Regions from separate parts of the Thioprofundum lithotrophicum genome, predicted to be linked through region 2. Evidence: predicted binding sites of a transcription regulator. Region 2 holds the regulator's gene; each other region holds the start of a gene.
What was found. Region 2 encodes sigma-54, which starts transcription at its own class of promoters, with help from an activator protein. Its sites were predicted from a motif close to TGGCANGNTNCNTGCTT; they were not measured.

Region 1: the regulator sigma-54 is predicted to act here: its motif matches at 3,510-3,526, upstream of flgB (flagellar basal body rod protein FlgB).
Region 3: the regulator sigma-54 is predicted to act here: its motif matches at 3,008-3,024, upstream of ACZ5BH_RS11280 (RNA polymerase sigma factor FliA).
Region 4: the regulator sigma-54 is predicted to act here: its motif matches at 2,330-2,346, upstream of ACZ5BH_RS02880 (NarK family nitrate/nitrite MFS transporter).

Annotation. Positions count from the first base shown of each region.
Region 1 covers NZ_AP042379.1:2,247,600-2,253,188, reverse strand. The annotation lists gene flgF (flagellar basal-body rod protein FlgF) at 1-640, opposite strand, end outside; gene flgE (flagellar hook protein FlgE) at 659-1,915, opposite strand; gene ACZ5BH_RS10710 (flagellar hook assembly protein FlgD) at 1,943-2,647, opposite strand; gene flgC (flagellar basal body rod protein FlgC) at 2,661-3,077, opposite strand; gene flgB (flagellar basal body rod protein FlgB) at 3,080-3,478, opposite strand; gene ACZ5BH_RS10695 (CheR family methyltransferase) at 3,798-4,643, opposite strand; gene ACZ5BH_RS10690 (chemotaxis protein CheV) at 4,679-5,589, opposite strand, start outside.
Region 2 covers NZ_AP042379.1:481,218-486,806, reverse strand. The annotation lists gene rapZ (RNase adapter RapZ) at 1-302, opposite strand, end outside; gene hprK (HPr(Ser) kinase/phosphatase) at 299-1,240, opposite strand; gene ptsN (PTS IIA-like nitrogen regulatory protein PtsN) at 1,251-1,709, opposite strand; gene hpf (ribosome hibernation-promoting factor, HPF/YfiA family) at 1,719-2,057, opposite strand; gene ACZ5BH_RS02240 (RNA polymerase factor sigma-54) at 2,075-3,544, opposite strand; gene lptB (LPS export ABC transporter ATP-binding protein) at 3,905-4,630, opposite strand; gene lptA (lipopolysaccharide transport periplasmic protein LptA) at 4,627-5,133, opposite strand; gene lptC (LPS export ABC transporter periplasmic protein LptC) at 5,117-5,589, opposite strand, start outside.
Region 3 covers NZ_AP042379.1:2,369,177-2,374,765, forward strand. The annotation lists partial or broken gene ACZ5BH_RS11260 (methyl-accepting chemotaxis protein) at 1-340, shown strand, start outside; gene ACZ5BH_RS11265 (CheR family methyltransferase) at 341-1,192, shown strand; gene cheD (chemoreceptor glutamine deamidase CheD) at 1,195-1,836, shown strand; gene ACZ5BH_RS11275 (protein-glutamate methylesterase/protein-glutamine glutaminase) at 1,847-2,947, shown strand; gene ACZ5BH_RS11280 (RNA polymerase sigma factor FliA) at 3,176-3,889, shown strand; gene ACZ5BH_RS11285 (hypothetical protein) at 4,110-5,558, shown strand; gene ACZ5BH_RS11290 (vWA domain-containing protein) at 5,555-5,589, shown strand, end outside.
Region 4 covers NZ_AP042379.1:623,514-629,102, forward strand. The annotation lists gene nirB (nitrite reductase large subunit NirB) at 1-1,915, opposite strand, end outside; gene ACZ5BH_RS02880 (NarK family nitrate/nitrite MFS transporter) at 2,397-3,875, shown strand; gene ACZ5BH_RS02885 (protein kinase domain-containing protein) at 3,928-5,589, shown strand, end outside.

The sequences.
Region 1 (5,589 bases), 1.2 Mb from region 2:
TGACCAGTTCCGAGGCCGCGTTGACGTTGCTCGTCTCGAGGGTGCCGGCGACCACCTCGACCGCAGCATCCGCCTCGGCCGGCCGGCCGCTGCGCATGCGGAACAACCCGTCCGCGCCCTTGACCAGATCGGCAAGCGGCGGCCGCACCAGCTTGATGCGATCCACCTGGGTGATGTCGTTGGCGGTACTCTCACGGGGCACGATGCTCAGGGTGCCGTCCTTGCCGATCACCACCTGCGCCGCGGGCGGCACGTTGATGGGGCCGTTGTCACCCAGCACCGGCAGACCGGCGGCGGTGGTGAGCTGGCCGGCGGTGTTGATCTCCAGGGCCCCGGCACGAGTGTAGGCCTCCCGCCCGTCGCGCCCCTGCACGGCAATCCAGCCGTCGCCATTGATGGCAATGTCCAGCTCGCGGCCGGTGGTCACCAGCGATCCCGGCGTGAAATCCACGCCCGCCTTTTCGGTCATGGCGAAGACCCGGGTGGGCAGGCCGTCGCCGAACAGGGGCATGCTGCGCATGGCCGCCAGATCCGCCCGGAATCCGCCGGTGCTGATGTTGGCGAGATTGTTGGCCGTGAGTTTCTGCGCCTGCTGGATCTGGCGGGCGCCGGTCATGGCGGTGTAGAGCATGCGATCCATGGTTCAGCTCCCGGTAGCCTAGCGGATGTTGATGACGGTCTGTGTGATGGTGTCGGCGGTGCTGATCATCTGCGCGTTGGCCTGGAAGTTGCGCTGCGCATGGATCATGTTCACGAGTTGCTCGGTCAGGTTGACGTTGGAGTTCTCCAGCGCCCCCGACTGCAGCACACCGAGGCTGCCCGAGCCGGGCGTGCCCACCAGCGCGGGGCCGGAGGAGAAGCTCTCCGCCCAGCTCGTGTCACCCAGCGGCCGCAGACCCTGCGGGTTCTTGAAGTCCGCCAGGCTCACCTGGCCGATCACCTTGGACTGGCCGTTGCTGTAGCGGGCCTTGATGATCCCCTGATCGTTGATGTCGAAGCCGCTCAGGCGTCCGGAGGTGAAGCCGTTCTGCTTCAGGGAGCTGACGTTGAACCGGCTGCCGTACTGGGTGATGGGCGTGGCCGAGAGCAGGTTGATGGTGAGATTCAGCGGATCGGCACCGTTGCCCACCTGGATGTTGTCGTAGTCGATGGTGCCGGGGGGCACCGGTGTGCCGTTGATGCTGGCCAGGGCGCCGGCACCGTCGAACTTGAGGGTGTCGGCCGAATAGGGCGGCTGCTGGGCGCCGCGGGCATCCTTGCCGTCGATGAACAGGTAGGTCTTCCACTCGTTGGGCTGATCGGTCTTCACATAGTACATGGTGGCCAGGTGGGCGGTGCCGAGCGAATCGTAGATGGTCAGCGAGGTGGAATGGTTGAAGGAGTTGGGGATCTCCGGATCGAAGGGCTGGGTGGTCGGCGGCTTCTGGGCGCTGTCGAGGTTCACGCCCACGTCGATCATGTCGGTGGCATTGGGCACGATGTTGGCATTGTCCAGTCGCAAGGGGCCGACCGCGCCGGTGATGTTGCCCTGCTCGTCGGCGTTGTTGACGATCAGCTTCTGGTTGTTGTTGTTTACCACATAGCCGTCCCGATCCACCTGGAACGCGCCGGAGCGGGTATAGCTGCGGGTGCCGTTGTCGTCGAGAATGAAGAAGCCCCGGCCGTTGATGGCCAGATCCAGCTTGTTGTCGGTGAAGCCGATGTTGCCCTGGCCGAACTGCTGGGTCACCGCGGCCAGGCGCACCCCGGCACCGATGGAGTTGGAACTGCCCCCCTCGGTGGCCGCATACACGTCGGCAAACTCGGCGCGGGACTGCTTGAAACCGGTGGTGCCGGCGTTGGCGATGTTGTTGCCGATCACCTTGAGTTCTTCACTGGCGGCATTGATGCCGGAAAGGGCTGAACGGAATGGCATGATGAGTCTCCTTCTGGCGAAATCCGGTTACAGGATCTGCTTGACGTTGGTCAGGCGGGTGCTGCCGGCCTGGCTCAGGTTGAGGGTCATGGGCTGCCCCGGCTGGCCGAGCGAAACGCTCTCCACCGCATCCACCACCAGGGTGTTCACGGCCTGGGGCTTGCCGTCCACCAGGGCCTCGGCGGTGATCCGGTAGGTGCCGGCCTGCGCCCGTTGTTCGCTGTCGGCCTCCCCGTCGCGGCCCGGCACGCTCATCTTCCCGTCCCACGAGAAGTGCACGGTACCCGCCGGCTTGCTGCCCAGGTCGAGCGTCTTGACCAGCTCGCCCCGGGCATCGGTGATCTGGATGCGCAGGTTGCTGGTGCTGGCCGGCAGCTCCACCGCGCCTCGCAGCGGGCCCTTGTCGGGCAGGGTGGTCTGGTTGCCGGGCACCAGCACCCGCTTGCCCACCAGGCTCGAGGCCTGCAGGGCCTGACTGGACTGCAGCGCCGCGGAGAGATCCTTGAATTCCTCCTTGATTTCCTTGAGCCCGGTGACCGCGCTGAACTGGGCCATCTGGGTCAGGAACTCGCCGTTTTCCATCGGTTTGAAGGGATCCTGGTGATTGAGCTGGGTGGTCATCAGCTTCATGAAGTCTTCCTGACCCAGGCGCTGCGCCTGAAGCGGCTTGTGGGCCGTCTTCAGTCCCAGGCTTTCGAAAGACGTGACGTCGGGTTTGTTGATTTCGCTCATGGTCTTCTCCTGACTACTGGCCCATGGCCAGGGTCCGCATCAGCATTTCCTTGGCGGTGTTCATCACTTCCACGTTGGTCTGGTAGCTGCGGGAAGCGGAAATCATGTTGGCCATCTCCTCCACCACGTTGACGTTGGGCATGTACACGTAGCCCTCTTCGTCGGCGTTGGGATTGCCGGGGTTGTATTCGCGGCGCAGCGGGGCCTGGCTCTCCACCACGCCCAGCACCTTCACCCCGATGGCCGTGCCGTCGGCACGGAAGGGGTCCTTGAGGATCTGGCCGAACACCGGCTGACGGGCACGATAGGTGCGGTCGATGCTGCTGCTGGCGCTGTTGGCATTGGCCAGGTTGCTCGAGGTGGTGTTGAGACGTACCGACTGGGCATACATCCCGGTGCCGGCGGTGTCGAAAACATTGAACAGGCTCATGATCATTCACCCCGGAATGCGGTTCGATAGGTGTTGAACTTGCCGGAGAGGAAACGCAGGGTGGCGAGATAACGCACCGCGTTCTCGGCGAACTCGGCCATTTCCACCTGGGTTTCCACGGTGTTGCCGTCCAGCGAGGGCTGCAGGGGCTGGCGGTAGAGCAGCTCACCGTCGGGCGTGAAGCCCTCCGGCTGTACGTGCCCGACGTGGGTCACTTTCAGGGGGCCGCCGGCGGCGCCTTCGGCCGCCGCGGCCATGGCGGCCCGGAAATCGATGTCACGGGCCTTGTATCCGGGGGTGTCGGCGTTGGCTAGGTTGGCGCCGAGCAGCTCGGCCCGCCGTGCCTGCAGGTGCAGGGCCCGGGTATGGACGTCGATGGTCTTGTCGATGCTAAGGGGCATGGTCGTGTTTCCTTCGGGTTCTGCCCGTAAGGTGCAACGGCCGTGCCAGGATTGATTTGGCTTGGATAATCAGTTACTTGCCGCGAAAGCGCGGCAGAAAACGCGGTGCGACGGCAAGGTGTTGCCGGAGGACGGCAGGAGGGGACAACGGAAAAAATCAGGGGAGCCAATCCCCCGGCATCGACGCAAGGGCGAAGTCATGCAATCCGGGGAATCCGGACATTGCGCGGTATCGCGGCTTGCGCCGCTCCTCCAGGGAAAACTTTGCATGCTTTGCGCCTTCGCGCCTTTGCGTTGGATTTTCCGGCGGCGCGGGTGCCTACCGGCCGTTATCCTTTTTGCGGTACACCACCCCTTCGGGGAAGCGGACCATTTCGTAGGCGCGGGAGTAGCCGCTGGGGGTTTCGGAGCCGCCCAGGAAGAGGTAGCCGCCGGGATTGAGGACCTGAGCCATGCGGTCGAGGATGTCGGTCTTCAGTTCGCTGGAGAAGTAGATGAGCACGTTGCGGCAGAAGATGATCTCGAAACGCCCGAGCAGGGCGTAACTCTTGAGCAGGTTGAGTTCGGTGAAACGGGTGCGGGCCTTGATCTCGGGCTTCACGCTCCAGCTCCCGTCACCGTTGTCGGTGAAGAAGCGCTGCTTGCGCTCGGGCGTGAGACCGCGGGCCATGCTCAGATCGTCGTAACGGCCTTCCCGGGCCTGGGCCACCACGCTGGCAGAGATGTCGGTACCGACAATCTCGACTCGCCCAGGCAAGGCCCCCGGGTTGGCCTGCTGGAACTCGTGGATCACCATGCTGATCGAATAGGCCTCCTGGCCGGTGGAGCTGGCCGCCGACCAGATCCGCAGGGGATTGACCTTGCGCTGGGCCAGTTCGGGGAGGATGCTGTTTTTCAGCATCTCGTAGGGGTAGGTGTCGCGGAACCAGCTCGTTTCGTTGGTGGTCATGGCGTCCACCACCCGTTCCTGCAGCTTGCGGTCCCGCCCCTGGCGGAGCGCTTCGAGCAGCGCGCCCAGCGACTCGAAGCGGAACTCCTCGGTCAGCCGGTTGAGACGGCTGGTCACCAGATAATGCTTGTTGTCGCCCAGCACGATGCCGCTGGCTTCCTCGAGGAAGCGGCGAAAGGCTTCGTAGTCCTGACTGGAAAGGACGTTCTTGGTCACGGCCTGCACGTATTCCTGTCCCTGTGAGGTCCGGCTCAGACCAGACCCTTGCTTTCCAGCAGGTCGTTCACCTCCCGGGCCAGCTCGTCGGCATTGAACTTGGGCACGAAGCGATCGGCGCCCACCTTTTCCACCATGTTCTTGTTGAACACCCCGCTCAGGGAGGTGTGCAGCAGCACCGGCAGCGATTTCAGCCGTTCGTCGTCACGGACCGCGGTGGTGAGGGTGTAGCCGTCCATCTCCGGCATCTCCACGTCGGAGATCAGGATGTCCACGTGATCCCGCAGCGCATCACCCTCGGCCACCCAGCCCTGCAGGATCTCCAGCCCCTCCCGGCCATTGGCGGCCAGGGTGCATTCCATGCCCATCTGTTCAAGGGTGCGCTTGATCTGGTTGCGGGCCACGCTCGAATCGTCCACCACCAGCACCCGGATCCGCTGTTCGGTGAGTTCCGCATAGTCTTCCGGCTCACTGAGATCGGTCGTGACACCGGTCAGTTCGGCCAGCACCTTCTCCACGTCGATGATTTCCACCAGCTCGCCATCCACCTCGGTGACCGCGGTCATGTAGTTGTATCGGCCCAGTCCCCGGGAGGGAGAGTGGATCTCCTTCCAGTTGAGGTTGACGATCCGATCCACGCCGGAGACCAGAAAACCCTGCACGCTCCGGTTGTATTCGGTCACGATGACGAAGCACTCCGCCGCCTCGGGCAGGGGGCGCATGCCAATGGCCTGGGCCAGATCGATCACCGAAATGGTCTGCCCCCGCAGGTTGGCCACGCCCCGCACATTGGGATCGGCACTGACCATGCGCGTCAGGCCCGGGCACTGGATGACCTCCCGCACCTTGAACACGTTGATGCCAAACCGCTGACGGGTGCCGAGTCGGAACAGCAGCAGTTCCATGCGGTTCTCGCCCACCAGGTTGGTGCGCTGGTCCACTTCCG
Region 2 (5,589 bases):
CTGAAGCGCTTGAGCAGGGTGGCGTCCTCGGCTTCGAGGAACAGCACGTCGGTGGTGACGCCGCGCTCGCGCAGGCCGGCGAGGATGGCGGGAAAGCGCTGCAGATCGTCGATCAGATTGCGGGCGTCGATGCCCACCGCGACCGGTTCGCTCTGGCCCGGCCGCTGGCGGAGCTGGTCGGCCAGGCTCGGCAGCATGCCCACCGGCAGGTTGTCGATGCAGTAATAGCCCAGATCCTCCAGCACATGGAGGGCGATGCTCTTGCCGGAGCCGGACAGGCCGCTGACGATGACGAGTTTCATGGCTCCGCTTTGTGCATGGCCTGGCGTTGTCGCTGCATGAAGTCCTCGGCCGCATTGTACCCGCTCAGGCGCAGCACGTGGTTGCGCACGGCCGCTTCGATGAGCACGCTCAGATCCCGGCCGGGGGCCAGCACCAGGCACACTTCCGGGATCGGCACGCCCAGCACCTCGCGGTGGCGGTCGTGCTGGCCGAGGCGCTCGTCGGGTGAGGCGGCCGGCTGGTCTTCCGGCTGCAGATCGATGATCAGGTGCAGGCGCTTGTGTTCGAGCACCGCGTGGTTGCCGTACATGGCGCGCACGTTGAGGATGCCGAGCCCGCGCACCTCGATGAAGTCGGCCAGCAGGGGTGGGCAGTGGCCGTGCACCGCGTCGGGGCCGGTGCGGCGGAATTCGGGCGCGTCGTCGGCCACCAGGCGGTGGCCGCGGCCCAGCAGTTCCAGCGCCAGTTCGCTCTTGCCCACGCCGCTGGGGCCGGTGAGCAGCACGCCCAGGCCCATCACTTCCATGAACACGCCATGCAGGATCTGCCGGGCGGCGAGGCGGCGGGTGAGGGCATAGCGCAGGGTGTCGACGAGGTGGCCGGCGGGACGGGGCGAGGTGAGGACGGGGATGCCGGCCGCGCCGGCCCGGTCCCGCAGGTCGGGCGGCACCGGCAGGGCGTCGCTCACGATCAGGATTTCGGTGGGGGGCTGGAGGATCCGCGCGATGGCGTCGTGCCGCGAGTTGGCGCCGAGCTGGTCCAGATAGGCCAGTTCGGTCTGGCCGAGCACCTGGATGGGGTTCGGCCGCACCGGGTTGAGATAGCCCACGGCGTTGCCGCCGGCCTCGCGCAGGCGGGATTCGTCCAGGGCCCGATCCCGGGCGGCGGGCGCCGCCTGCCAGGCCAGGTCCAGGCTCGCCTGCAGGGGGTCGAGAAGTTGCCGGGCGGTCAGCGCCACGGGGCCGGCGTCAGGCCGCGGGTTGCCATTGCCGCAGCAGGTTCAGGATCTCGGCCGGGCTGCGGCAGGCCCGCAGCCGCTGGCGGAATTCGCTCTCCTGGAACAGGCTGGCGAGCATGGCCAGGATGCGCAGGTGATCCTCGGTGGCCTGCTCCGGCACGATGAGGGCGAACAGCAGATCCACCGGCTGATCGTCGATGGCATCGAAGTCCACGCCCTGGCGCAGGTGGATCAGGGCGGCGGTGGTGTGGTCGGTGTTCTTGAGCCGGCCGTGGGGAATGGCCACGCCGCTGCCGATCCCAGTGCCGCCCAGGCGCTCCCGGGAGAGCAGGGCGTCGAAGATGTCTTCGGCGCTGCCGGGCTGATCGTGGGCGATCAGTTCGCTGAGCGCTTCCAGGGCGCGCTTCTTGCTGTGCGCGTTCACATCGATGGCGATGCGATCGGGCGAGAGGAGATCGGTCAGTTGCATGGCGGCGGTTCAGGCTTCCCCGGAGATGTCCTGCTGCTTGCGTTCGGCTCCTTCGCTGCGGCGGTGATCGGTGAGCTTTTCCTTGTGCTTGCGGATCTGGCGGTCCAGCTTGTCGGCCAGTTCGTCGATGGCCGCGTAGAGGTTGCCGTTCTCGGCTTCGGCGAACAGATCCTTGCCGCTGACGTGCACCGTGGCTTCGGCCTTCTGACGTTCCTTCTCCACGCTGAGGATCACATGGGCGTTGGTGACATGGTCGAAGTGGCGTTCCAGCCGGGCCAGCTTGCTGGTGACGTAGTCGTGCATGGCGTCGGTGATTTCCACGTGGTGACCGGTGACGTTCAGTTGCATGGCGGGCTCCTTGTTGTTCAGGCCAGACGTTTGCGTTCGTTGGAGGGAGGGATGTTCATGGCTTCGCGGTACTTGGCCACCGTGCGGCGGGCCACGTTGATGCCCTGCTCGGCGAGGATGCCGGCCAGCTTGCTGTCGCTGAGGGGCTTTTTCGGATCCTCCTCGGCGATCAGCTTGCGGATCCGCGCGCGGATCGCGGTGGCCGAGCATTCGCCGCCATCGGCGGTGGAGACGTGGCTGGAGAAGAAGTACTTGAGTTCGAAGATGCCGCGGGGCGTGTGCATGTACTTCTTGTTGGTGACCCGCGAGATGGTCGATTCATGCATGTCCACCGCTTCGGCGATGTCGTGCAGCACCAGGGCCTGCATGGCTTCCTCGCCGTGTTCGAGGAAGCCGGTCTGGCGCTCGACGATGGCGGTGGCGACCTTGAGCAGGGTCTCGTTGCGACTCATCAGGCTCTTGATGAACCAGCGGGCTTCCTGGAGCTGGTTCTTGATGTAGGTGTTGTCTTCGGGGTTGCGCACTTCCCGGGCCAGGCTGGCGTAGGTGGGGTTGACCCGCAGGCGGGGCGCGGCGTCGGGATTGAGTTCCACCTTCCAGCGGTCGCCCACCTTGGTGACGATCACGTCGGGCACGATGTATTCGGGCTGCTGATCGGTGATCTGGCTGCCGGGCCGCGGATTGAGCGACTGGATGAGCTGCAGCACTTCCTTGAGCGTGTCCTCGTCGAGTTTCATGCGCCGCATGATCTGGGCATAGTCGCGCGCGGCGAGGCGCTCGAAGTGCTGCTCCACCAGGGCCATGGCCTGGGCCAGGCGGGGATGGTCGATGGGATACTGGCGCAGTTGCAGGAGCAGGCTTTCGCGCAGATCCCGGGCGGCGATGCCGGGCGGGTCGAAGTTCTGGATGCGGTGCAGTACCGCCTCGATTTCCTCCGGCGCCAGTTCCTGTTCGCCGGCCAGGGCTTCGTGGATCTCCTCGACGCTCAGGGTCAGGAAGCCGTCGTCGCCGATGGCGTCGATGATGAACTCGGCGATGGCCCGATCCGTGGGGCTGAAGGGGGTGAGATCCATCTGCCAGGTGAGGTGTTCGTGCAGGCTGGTGCCGCCGGGGCGGCTGTTGTATTCGATCTCGCGCGGGTCGAAGTCGCTGGCGGGGGCGCTGCCCGGGCCCACCGGGGCCAGGCTGTCGTAGATGTCGTCCCAGTTGGAGTCGACCGGCAGATCCTCGGGGATGTCGCTGGCGCCGTCGGCGGGCGTCTCGCTCAGGGCTTCCTCGGTGGCCTCGACGGGCTCGCCCGGCGCGGCCTCGGCCTCGGGACCGGCATCGCCGTCCTCGTCCATCTCCAGCAGGGGGTTGGCGTCGAGGGCCTCCTGGATCTCGGTCTGCAATTCCAGCGAGGATAGCTGCAGGAGCCGGATGGCTTGCTGCAACTGGGGGGTCATGGTCAGGTGCTGACCGAGACGGAGTTGTAGGGTCTGTTTCATCGATCCGGTTCGGGGGTACCACGGGCCGGCGGCTTTCGCGGCGGCAGAATCAATTCTAGCCCGGATATTGCACCAAGTCGAGGACGGGCGGACGAACAAGTCTTTGAGTGATAAAGATTTGTTGATGCCTTGAGACGATTTCTCCAAGGTCATTCTTTCCGCCCGTCCTCTGTGCCGGCCCTTGCGGCTTTTCGCTCGCGCTCGCTTGCGCTTCACGAAAGACGTAGCGTTGGCTACGCCTTTCGCTCCAGCGCGGCGCGAGCGCGGCTGCAAAGACCGCAATCATCCGGCACCTTGGTGCAATATCCGGGCTCGCCTATTTCTTGCATGAAAGCAGGGCGAGGGCAGAGGGGTTGCGTTTCACAACCGGAACTGTTCGCCCAGGTAGACCTTGCGCACCTGGGGATCGGCCAGCAGGCTGTCGGGGTCGCCCTGGGCGATGACACGCCCGGCGTTCATGATGTAGGCCCGTTCGCAGATCCCCAGGGTTTCGCGCACGTTGTGATCGGTGATCAGCACGCCGATGTCCCGCGCCTTGAGGTGGCGGATGATGGCCTGGATGTCGAGCACCGAGATGGGATCGACGCCGGCGAAGGGTTCGTCGAGCAGCACGAAGCGCGGTTCCATGGCCAGGGTGCGGGCGATCTCCACCCGCCGCCGTTCGCCGCCGGAGAGGCTCTGGCCGAGATTGTTGCGAATGTGGCCGATGTGCAGCTCGTCGAGCAGGGCCTCGAGCCGCTCCTCGCGCTGGGTGCGATCCAGATCCGGGCGCAGTTCGAGGATCGCCATGATGTTGTCGGCCGCGGTGAGCTTGCGGAACACCGAAGCTTCCTGGGGCAGGTAGCCGATGCCGAGGCGGGCCCGCTGGTGCATGGCCAGGCGGGTGATGTCCCGCTCGTCCAGCGCGATGCGCCCCGCGTCGGCCGGCACCAGCCCCACCACCATGTAGAAGGAGGTGGTCTTGCCGGCGCCGTTGGGGCCGAGCAGGCCCACCACCTCGCCGCTGTCGATGCGCATGGAGACGCCGTCGACCACGTTGCGGCCCTTGTAGCGCTTGACCAGATCCCGGACCTGCAGGGTGCTCATGGCGGGCTCTCGGTTTCTTCCGCCGGCGGCTGGATGGTGATGTGCACCCGGCCCTCGCCGGCGCGGGCCTTCACCGTGGCGGCGGCGATGTCGTAGATCAGGTGTTCCCCCCGGAAGCGGTTCGGGCCCTGTTCCACCTGCGCGTCGCGATCCAGGTGGACGGTGCGGCTGGCCACTTCGTATTCCATGCGCCGGGCCGAGGCATGGACCGGCGGCTGTTCGGGCGCCGGGGTCTGGATCAGGGTGGCGGGTCGGCCCTCGACGATGATGCGCTGCAGGCGATCGCCCTCGAGGTGTACCACCAGGCGGTCGCCGGTGACGCGCAGGCTGCCCTGGGTGAGGGTCACGTCGCCGGTGTATTCGCTGTAGCCGCGCTGTTCGTCCACCACCACCTGGCGGGCACGGATGTCGATCGGTTGCCGGCGATCCGACTCCAGGGCCATCAGGGGCGGGGCCAGCAGGAGTGCGGCGAGCAGCAGCAGGCGTTCAGGGCGTGGGCACATAGCGGCTCTCCACGTCGGCGAGCAGGATCAGGCGCTGGCGGCCCCAGTCGAGGCGCATGCCGGTGCCGGTCAGGCGGTGCGGCCCGGCGGCAAGGCTGGCCCTGGCCGCTGTCTCGGCGCGGCGTTGCGGCGGCAGCACCCGCAGATCCCGGGTGCGCAGGTGCAGGGCGGGCTGGCCGTCGTGGGCAGCGCGCCGGGCGCTGACCGGGCCGCCCAGATCGATCCGGTCGCCGCCCTGCAGGATCCGTCCGTGTTCGGCCTCCACCTCCCAGGGCGGCACGGTTTCGCGCACGGTGAGGCGGGGGTTGACGATGTCGATGCTGCCGTCGTCGGCGAAGTGTTCGCCGCGCTCGCCGCGCAGGGTGTGGCGGGGGCGGCCGTCGGGCGCGTAGACGGTGACGGTGAAGCCGTCCAGGAAATAGTCGGGCACGTGGCGGCGGGCCTCTTCGCCCTGGC
Region 3 (5,589 bases), 1.1 Mb from region 2:
CGCCAGCCAGGAACAGTCCAGCGGCATCGAGGAAGTCAACAAGGCCGTCTCGCAGATGGACGAGATGACCCAGCAGAACGCCGCGCTGGTGGAAGAGGCGGCGGCGGCCTCCGAGTCGATGGAAGAGCAGGCCCGGCAGCTCATGGAGCTGGTGCGCTTCTTCAAGACCGGTGACGAACAGTTCGCCGCGCCGCCCAGCACGGCCGCCTCCGCCGGCGCCGGGGCCTCGAGCGGCGCGCCTGCCGCCGCGCCGCCGGCCGCGGGCGAGCCGCCCGCCCGGCCCCGTCCGGCGCCGCACGCCAACCCGGTCGAGGACGACGACGAGTGGGAAGAGTTCTAGATGGCCACCTCGGCAGCGGCGGCGGCCGGGCGCGAACGGGAGTTCGAGCTCGGTGACGCCGAGTTCGAGACCATCCGCCGCCTGGTCGGCGAGCGCACCGGCATCGTGCTCTCCGACGCCAAGCGCGACATGGTCTATGGCCGTCTGGCCCGCCGCCTGCGGGCCCTGGGCCTGCGCAGCTTCGGCGACTACCTGGCCCGCCTGCTGGACGGCGACGCCGAGGAGATGGTGGCCTTCACCAATGCCCTGACCACCAATCTCACCGCCTTCTTCCGCGAGGCCCACCATTTCGACTATCTGCAGCAGACTCTCCTGCCGGCCCTGCTGCGCGAGAAGCGCCAGCGGCGCCTGCGGATCTGGTCGGCCGGCTGTTCCACCGGCGAGGAGCCCTATTCCATCGCCATGGTGGTGCGCGAAACGGTGCCCGACGACTGGGACGCGAAGATCCTCGCCACCGATCTCGACAGCGACGTGGTCAGTCACGCCCGGGAAGGCATCTACCGCGCCGAACGGGTCGAGGGCCTGAGCCGCGAACGACTCAGGCGCTGGGTGCGCCGGGGCAGGGGGGACAAGGCCCACCTGGTGCGCATGGCGCCGGCCCTGCGCGAGATCATCACCTTCAAGACCCTGAACCTCATGGAGCGCTGGCCCATGCGCGGGCCCTTCGATCTGATCTTCTGCCGCAACGTGGTGATCTACTTCAGCAAGGAGACCCAGCGGGTGCTGTTCGATCGTTTCGCCGACTACCTGCCCAGCGGGGGGCATCTGTTCATCGGTCATTCCGAATCCCTGCACCGGGTCAGCGATCGCTTCCGCCTCCTGGGCCAGACCATCTACCGGAAGGTGAAATAGCCATGGCCGCCCGCCCGGCGCCCGTCGCTCCCGCCACCACTCTGCGCGGTTTCGAGCACATCAACCGCTACTGGGACAAGGTGCACCGCCTGTATGCGGCCAAGATCCTGCCGGGCCAGTTCTACGTGACCCTGCACGACGAGGCCATCGTCACCGTGCTCGGCTCCTGCGTGGCCGCCTGCATCCGCGACCGGGTGTTCGGGATCGGCGGCATGAACCACTTCATGCTGCCCGACGACGGCGGGGGCGAGCGGCTGCTGCAGCCGGGCAGCCTGGCCACCCGCTACGGCAACCATGCCATGGAACAGCTCATCAACGAGATCCTGAAAAACGGCGGACGGCGGGAGAACCTGGAAGTGAAGATCTTCGGCGGCGGCCAGATCATCCGCAACATGCGCACCCTCGACATCGGCCGGCGCAACATCGACTTCGTGCACGAGTACATCCGCACCGAAGGGCTGACGCTGGTGGCCGAGGACACGGGCGACATCTATCCGCGCAAGGTCATGTATTTCCCGGCCACCGGCCGCGCCCGGGTCAAGCGCCTGCGGCACATGCACAACGACACCATCGTCCGCCGCGAACTGGACTACCGCGAGGCGCTGGTGCAGCAGCCGGTGGCCGGCGACGTGGAGCTGTTCTGAAGGAGAAGTCATGCAACCGATTCGCGTGCTGATCGTCGACGACTCGGCCCTGGTGCGCCAGGTGCTGAGCGAAATCCTGGGCACCGATCCCCGCTTCGAAGTGCTCGGCACCGCCAAGGATCCCTACGACGCCCGGGAGAAGATCAAGCAACTCAATCCCGACGTGCTGACCCTGGACGTGGAGATGCCGCGCATGGACGGCGTGACCTTCCTGCGCAATCTCATGCGCCTGCGTCCCATGCCGGTGGTGATGATCTCCTCGCTCACCGAGCAGGGGGCCGAGATCACCCTGCAGGCCCTGGAGCTGGGCGCGGTGGACTTCGTCTCCAAGCCGAAGATCGGCGTGGCCCAGGGCCTCGAGGAATATGCCGACACCATCCGCGAGAAGGTGGCCATGGCCGCCCGGGTGGACGTGCAGCCCCTGGCCGACCGCCTGGCTCGCCGCCGGCAGGCCACGCCGGACGATCTGCCCGCCGTGGATCCCAAGCTCAGTGCCGATGCGGTGATCGCCCGGGGCGGGCGGCGGACCTTCCGCACCACCGAGCGGATCATCGCCATCGGCGCCTCCACCGGCGGCACCGAGGCGATCCGCGAGATCCTCGAGGCCCTGCCGGCCGACGCGCCGGGCATCGTGATCAGCCAGCACATCCCGGCCGCCTTCAGCGCCCCCTTCGCCGCGCGCATGGATCGCCATTCGGCCATGACCGTCTGCGAGGCCGCCGACGGCCAGCAGATCCTGCCGGGCCACGTCTACATCGCGCCCGGCGATCGGCATCTGCTGGTGGAGCGCAGCGGCGCCCGCTATCTGTGCCGCCTCAACGACGGCCCGCCGGTCAACCGCCACAAGCCGAGCGTGGACGTGATGTTCCGCGCGGTGGCTCAGCACGTGGGCCCCAATGCCATCGGCGCGCTGCTCACCGGCATGGGCGACGACGGCGCCCGCGGCCTGCTGGAGATGCGCGAGAACGGCGCGCCCACCCTCATCCAGGACGAACGCACCTCGGTGGTCTGGGGCATGCCGGGCGAGGCGGCAAGAATTGGCGCGGCCGACGAGGAATTGCCGCTGCCGCGCATCGCCGCCCGCCTGCTGGCCCTCGCGCGCGCCGAGTGATCTTCATAACCATCTGTCTTTTCAGACGATTTCTCCCTCGCCGGCCGGCTCGCCGCCCTCCGGCACGAATCCTGCAATGAATCCGCCACGGACGGCCGCGCCCCTTCCCCGGGCGGCGGCCCGGAAAAAGGTGACCGGGTTCTCAAGTTTTTCCCGGGTCTGTCGACACAGAGAGACACGCGCCGACAGCCACAGCCGGCTGGCGGGCCCTGCAGGACGAGCCAGAGCATGTATCCCGTACAGAAGACGCACGAAGCCGACGACCTCATCGAACAGCATGCGCCCCTGGTGCAGCGCATCGCCTATCACCTCAAGGCCCGTCTGCCGGCCTCGGTGCTGGTGGACGACCTCATCCAGGTGGGCATGATCGGCCTGCTCGACGCCTGGCAGCAGTACGACCCCAGCCAGGGCGCCAGTTTCGAGACCTACGCCACCATCCGCATCCGCGGCGCCATGCTCGACGAGCTGCGGCGCAACGACTGGGCGCCCAAGTCGGTGCACCGCAAGGCCCGCGAACTGCACGAGGTGGTCAAGCGCATCGAGGACCGCACCGGGCGCGAGGCCCGGGCCTCGGAAATCGCCGCCGAGATGAACATCAGCCTCGAGGAATACCACCGGCTCCTGCAGGAATCCAACGCCTGCCGCATCCACAGCTTCGTCGATCTGGGCGTGGACGAGGACGGCCTGGGCCTGGACGGACGCTCCCATGCCGCCGGCCCCTGCGACGGGCTGCAGGAAGAACAGTTCCGCGACAACCTCATCGAAGCCATCGAAGCCCTGCCCGAACGGGAGAAACTGGTGGTCAGTCTCTACTACGACGAGGAATTCAACCTGCGCGAGATCGGCGAAATCCTCGGCGTCAGCGAATCCCGGATCAGCCAGCTCCTGAGCCAGGCCCACAACCGCCTGCGCGGCTTCCTCAGCGACTATACTGGGAAGTGACAAAGGCAAAAGAACCGCAGGGTGTGCTCGCACCGCAGCCTCGTAGATCGGCTCTAGCGCAGCGGAGCCGACATGCCGGCAGTCTTCATCCAGTCAACCGTACCGGACCCATAACATAGTGTGATCCGCGCCACGGTTTGTCACGCCCCCTGGGCGCTATGATGAACGTTCCCCAGACCGGGGCACACCGGTCGGCGGTACCCACCATGAGGAGAGCACGATGTCCGTCTCGAACATCTACATGATCACCCCCAGCCCCCTGCTGTCCGGGCTCATCTGGTTCATCGGCATCACCATCGTCCTGTACCTGGCGCGCAGCCATGCCCACCGCACCATCAGCGCCCTCGCGCGCGTGGTGCACAACGCCATGCGTCTCAGCGCCCGCGCCGTCAGCGGGGCCGAACAGCGGCTGCAACAGCGCAACCGCGAGGTGCTGCTCGAACAGGGGCGGGAAGCCACCGAACGGCAGATCGAGCGGGAATTCGAACGCATCGACGCCACCGTGCGCCGGGATCTGGCCGAGTATCCGGCCCTGCACCGCCACCTGAGCGAAGAGATCCTCAAGATCGACGAAGACTACAACGCCAGCATCGAGGTCCCCCCGGCCCCGCCCGGCTGGGTCAAGGCCGTGGAGGCGGTGGCCAAGATTCCCGCCGCCAAGGGCGACCCCATGGTCGGCCGGGTGCTGGAAGACATCCACCAGTCCCTCAACAAGGCCAGCATCAAGGCCATCGAGGAATACCGCAAGGAGAGCCACGAGCGGCATCGCATCCTCAACCGCATGATGCCCCACTGGCGCAAGCTGCAGCAGCTCCTCGGCCAGGTGGACAAGAACGTCACCAGCCTGCTGCAGCGTTCCGCCGCCATCGACCGGCACATGGAGAACTACGAGGCCATCATCCAGCAGACCGATCCGGCCGTGCGCATGCTCTCCTCCTCGTCGCTGACCCGGTTCTTCATCTCCGCCTTCGTGCTGGCCATCGCCGTGGGCGGGGCGCTGATCAATTTCCACCTCATCGCCCGGCCCCTGTCGGAGATGGTCGGCGGCACCAGCATGATCCTGGGCTTCCAGCTCAACAACGTGGCGGCCCTGGTGATCATTCTCGTGGAGCTGACCATGGGGCTGTTCCTCATGGAGGCCCTGCGCATCACCCGCCTGTTCCCGGTGATCGGCGCCCTCAACGACAAGACCCGGGTGCGCATGGCCTGGACCTTCTTCTTCATCCTGCTGTTCCTGGCCACCGTCGAGGCCGGCCTGGCCTTCATGCGCGAACTGCTGATGGAAGAGGATGCCGCCACCCGTGCCCTGCTGCGGGGCGACGAGACGGCTCAGCTCACCCAGAGTTCCTATCTGTGGATCACCACCGCGGCGCAGATGGGCATGGGCTTCGTGCTGCCCTTCGCCCTGATGTTCGTGGCCATCCCGCTGGAGACCTTCGTGCACTCCCTGCGCACCGTGTTCGGGCTTCTCGGCGTGGGCCTGCTGCGCAGCCTGGCCTGGCTGCTGCGGGTGCTTGGCAACGGCGCCCGCTATGCCGGCATCGCCTTCAACAACTTCTATGACCTGGTGATTTTCGCGCCCCTGTGGGTCGAGCGCCTGATCCAGCAGAAGCGGGCCGCCGCCCCGCCCGGCGAGAAGTCGCAGGACTTCCAGGAGGTGGCCTCATGATCCGCCGCCTGCGCAATCTCACGGCACTGCT
Region 4 (5,589 bases), 140 kb from region 2:
TGACCGTGCGCAGGGCCTTGCCGTAGGCATGGCCCGAGACGAAGCCGGCCTCTTCCAGATCCTTCCAGATGTGCGGCAACTGCTCCTTCTTCAGGCCATACAGGCCGATGCGCTGGCCGCCGGTGACGTGCACGTACTTGACGCCGTACTTCTCCGCCACCTCGGCGATCTTCATCAGCTCCTTCGGGCTGGTGCCGCCACCCCACATGCGCGGGATCACCGAGTAGGTGCCGTCCTTCTGGATGTTGGCGTGGGCACGCTCGTTGATGAAGCGCGACTGGCTGTCGTCCTGGTATTCGCCCGGCCATTCGCACAGCAGGTAGTAGTTGAGGGCGGTGCGGCACTTGGGACAGCCGTCGGGCGTCTTCCAGTCCAGGGCCTGCATCACGGCCGGGATGTCCTTGAGCTGCTGCTTGCGGATCTGCTCGCGCACCTCGTCGTGGGTCTTGTCGGTGCAGCCACACAGGGGCTTGAGGTGCGGCGCGGTGGAATAGTCGCCGCCCACCACGTGGGCCAGCAGGGCCTCCACCAGGCCGGTGCAGGAGCCGCAGGAGCTGGACGCCTTGGTGTGGGCGCGCACGTCCTCCAGGGTGAAGAGCTTCTTCTCGGTGATGGCCTTGACGATGTCGCCCTTGCACACGCCGTTGCAGCCGCAGATCTCGGCATCGTCGGGCATGGCGGCCACCCGGTTCTGCTCGCCGTGCCCCGAATCGCCCAGATGCGCCTGACCGAACAGGATGTGCTCGCGCATCTCGGAGATGTCGGTGCCGTCGCGCATCAGATCGAAGTACCAGGAACCGTCGATGGTGTCGCCGTACATGACGGCGCCCTTGATCCGGTTGTCCTGCACCACCAGCTTGCGATACACGCCGCGCGAGGCATCCTGGAAGACCAATTCCTCGGTGTTGTCGTCGCCGAGGAAGTCGCCGGCCGAGAACAGATCGATGCCGGTGACCTTGAGCTTGGTGGAGGTGACCGTGCCCTCGTAACGGCCGATGCCGTACTGGGCCAGGTGGTTGGCGCAAACCTTGGCCATCTCGAACAGGGGCGCCACCAGGCCGTAGGTGACGCCACGATGCTGTACGCATTCGCCCACGGCATAGATCCGCGGGTCGAAGGTCTGCAGGGTGTCGTTGACCACGATGCCCCGCTCGCAGTGGATGCCGGCCTCCTTGGCCAGTTCGATGTTGGGGCGGATGCCCACGGCCATCACCACCAGATCGGCATACAGCTCGGTGCCGTCCTTGAAGCGCACCTTCTCCACCCGATCCTTGCCCACGATGGCCTCGGTCTCGGCCGGCATGAGGAAGTTCATGCCCCGCTCCTCGAGGTTCTTGCGCAGCATCTCGGCCGCGGGGCGGTCGAGCTGGCGCTCCATGAGGATGTCCATGATGTGCACCACGGTCACGCTCATGCCCTGCTGCATCAGGCCGTTGGCCGCTTCCAGGCCCAGCAGGCCACCGCCGATGACCACGGCGTGCTTGCCCTGCTTCGCGGCCGCGATCATGCTGTCCACGTCGTGGATGTCGCGGAAGCTCACCACCCCGTCCAGATCCTTGCCCGGGATGGGCAGGATGAAGGGCCGCGAGCCGGTGGCGATGAGCAGGCGATCGTAGTCGGCCTCGGTGCCGTCCTCGGCGATCACCTTGCGTCTGACGCGGTCGATCTTCACCACCTTTTTGCCCTTGTGCAGGGTGATCCCGTTGTCGGCGTACCACTGCTCGTCGTTGAGCATGATCTCGTCGATGGTCTTCTCGCCGGCCAGCACCGGCGAGAGCATGATCCGGTTGTAGTTGCCGTAGGGCTCGTCGCCGAAGACGGTGATGTCGTAGGCATCGGGGGCCACCTTGAGCAGTTCTTCCACGGTGCGGATCCCTGCCATGCCGTTCCCGATGACAACCAGTTTCTCTTTCATGCGTAGCTCCAGATGAATAGCGTGCGTTGCGTGATGCCTGTCAGGTCTGCACCCCTTTCAGCAACTACCGTGCCATTCATTAGAAATTCATAAAACAATCCGTAACCGTTTGTTTTTAATTGAATTATTTTTTACATTCCCCCTCGTTTCGCAGGGACACTCTCCCTGCCCTGCCGGGACGGTTGCACCAAGATGGTGCACACCCTCTTCCTGCCCGCCCTTCACGCCCCAAAGCGCAACGCCGGCGCGCCGGCGGCACCGGCATGGGGCATGCGCCCCTGTCCACCGCCACGGCCGGAGACTGCACCAACATCAGTCACGGCTGATAGAGGCGCCGTCCGGCTGCACTCCGGCTGTGCATGAAAACCACTCGCTCAAACGGGTTTTTCCTTTTTATTCAATGTCTTATGATAATGGCACGCTAATTGCTGTAGAGCCGGCAACATCTTGCAACCCTTTTGCCTTGCCGCTGGAGACCACCATGTCCGTCATCGACCACAGCAAGATCAACCTGCTGTCGTTCTCCGGAAAGATGCGCATCCTGCATCTGACCTGGTTCGCCTTCTTCCTGAGCTTCTTCGTCTGGTTCAACCACGCGCCCCTGCTGGGCGCCATGCGCGACACCCTCGGCCTCACCGATCAGCAGATCAAGACCCTGCTGATCCTCAACGTGGCCCTGACCATTCCGGGGCGGATCATCATCGGCATGCTCACCGACGCCTTCGGCCCGCGCCGGGTCTATTCGGGCCTGCTGTTCGTCTCGGCCTTCCTCTGTTTCGGTTTCGCCGTGGCCGACACCTATGAACAACTGGCCATGATGCGCTTCCTGCTCGGCTTCGCCGGCGCCGGCTTCGTGATCGGCATCCGCATGATCTCCGAATGGTTCCCGGCCAAGCAGGCAGGCGTGGCCCAGGGGATCTACGGCGGCTGGGGCAACTTCGGCTCCGCCGGCGCTGCGCTGGTCCTGCCCACCCTGGCCCTGCTGTTCGGCGGCGACGACGGCTGGCGCTGGGCCATCGGCACCACCGGCCTGCTGGCCCTGATCTATTCGGCCGTGTACTTCTTCTCGGTGACCGACACGCCCAAGGGCTCCACCTATTTCAAGCCCAGGCGCAACGGCGCGCTGGAGATCACCAGCCCCGGTGACTTCTTTCTCTACATCCTGATGAACGTCCCCCTGTACGCGGCCCTGGGCGTACTGGCCTGGAAGCTCGGCCCGGCCAACCTGGGCATGCTGAGCGAAGCGGTGACCGACATCATCTATGCCATCCTCGGCAGCCTGTTTCTGTTCCAGACCTTTCGCATCTACCAGATCAACGGCCACGTGTTCCGCGAGCCGGTGCCGGACATCGAACGCTACAAGTTCAAGCAGGTGGCGGCGCTGGATCTGGCCTACATGGTCACCTTCGGCTCCGAGCTGGCCGTGGTCTCCATGCTGCCGCTGTTCTTCCAGGACACCTTCAACCTCTCGGCGGTGGCGGCCGGCGCCATCGCCTCGGTGTTTGCCGGGCTGAACCTCATCATGCGCCCGGCCGGCGGCTGGATCTCGGACCGCTTCGGCCGCAAGCGCTCCCTGGCGGTGATCCTGGCCGGGCTGGCCGTGGGCTACTTCCTGATGAGCTTCATGGACGCGAGCTGGCCCATTGCCGCGGCCGTGGCGGTGGTGGTGTTCTCCTCCCTGTTCGTCAATGCCGGCAACGGCGCCGTATTCGCCGTGATTCCCCTGGTCAAGCGCCGCCTGACCGGACAGATCGCCGGCATGGCCGGGGCCTACGGCAACGTGGGCGGGGTGGTGTTCCTCACCGTCCTCTCCTTCGTCTCGCCCCAGCTCTTCTTCCTGACCATTGCCGTGGCGGCCGTGGCGGTGTTCCTGATCACCGTGCTGTTTCTCGAAGAGCCCCGCGGTCACATGCACGAAGTGCTGCCGGACGGCACCGTGCAGATGATCGAGGTGGAATAAAGGCAGAGAAAAGAGGAAAGATTCAAGATACAAAATCTTGTATCTTCCATTTATGCCCAAATCCCCATCCATCAAGATCGCCTCGGCCTGTCACTCCATCGCCGGAAGCAAGCCGCAAAACGAAGACGCCTGCGGGGTGCAGGTGCCTGAGGAGCCGTTGCTGACCACCAAGGGGCTGGCGGCGGTGGTCGCGGACGGCATGAGCGGATCGGACGCCGGGCAGCAGGCCAGCCGGGCCTGCGTGCAGGGCTTTCTCTCCGACTACTTCAGCACGCCCGAATCCTGGTCGGTGAAGACCTCGGGGCAGAAGATCCTCACGGCCCTCAACCACTGGCTGTACGGCAACGGCCAGCGGGAATACGGCAGCCACAAGGGCATGGTGACCACCGTGTCTGCCCTGGTGCTCAAGTCCAACACCGCGCACCTGTTCCATGTGGGCGATACCCGGATCTACCGCCTGCGCGACGGCGAGCTGGAACAGCTCACCACCGATCATCGCATCGACATGGGCGCCGACAAGACCTACCTCTCGCGGGCCATGGGGATCGATCTGCATCTGGAAATCGACTACCGCACCGTGCCGGTGGAGACCGGCGATCGGTTCGTGCTGCTGACCGACGGGGTGCACGAATTCCTGCCCGACAGCGCCATTCGCAAGACCCTGGAAGACCACGCCGACGACCCCGAAGCGGCCGCCCGCGCCCTGGTGGCGCAGGCGGCGGCCAACGCCAGCAACGACAATCTCACCGCCCTGGTGCTGCGGGTGGATCGCCTGCCCCGGGAGAACGAGCAGGAGTTCTACCAGAAGCTCACCGAGCTGCCCTTCCCCCCGCCGCTGGAACCGGGCATGGTGCTCGACGGCCAGCGCATCCTGCGCCACCTGTATTCCAACCGGCGCACCGAGGTCTATCTGGTGCAGGACATCGACTCGGGCGAGAAACGGGTGCTCAAGGCCCCCTCGGTCAACTACGAGGACGATCCCGAATACATCCACCAGTTCCTGCACGAGGAATGGGTGGGCCGGCGCATCAACAACCCCCACGTGATGAAGGTGCTGGAGCCGCCGCGCAAGCGCACCGCCCTCTATTACCTGGCCGAACACATCGAGGGCCGCACCCTGCGCCAGTGGCTGGACGACGAGCCACGCCCCTCCCTCAACCAGGTGCGCGACATGATCGAACAGATCGCCCGCGGCCTGCGCGCCTTCCACCGCCTGGAGATGATCCATCAGGATCTGAAACCGGAGAACATCCTGGTGGACGAGCACGGCACCCTGAAGATCATCGACTTCGGCTCCACCAAGATCGCCGGCATCGAGGAAATCTACGTGCCGCTGGAGACCAACAACCTGCTCGGCACCATCAACTACACGGCCCCCGAGTACCACATCGGCCAGCCCCCATCCAACCGCTCCGACATCTTCTCCCTGGGCGTCATCGCCTACGAGCTGCTCACCGGCCGCCTGCCCTACGGCAAGGAACTGACCGCCCGCAACCTGCGGCGGGTGCAGTACCAGCCCATCAAGCGCGTCAACCCCGAAATCCCCGTGTGGGTGGACCGGGCCATCGAGAAGGCGGTGAGCATTCACCCCGAAAACCGCTTCGAGAAGCTCTCGGAGTTCACCCACGCCCTGCGCCACCCCGATCCGCGGCTTGCCGGCACCGAGCACGTGCCCCTGATCCAGCGCCATCCCGTGCGGGTCTGGCAGACCATC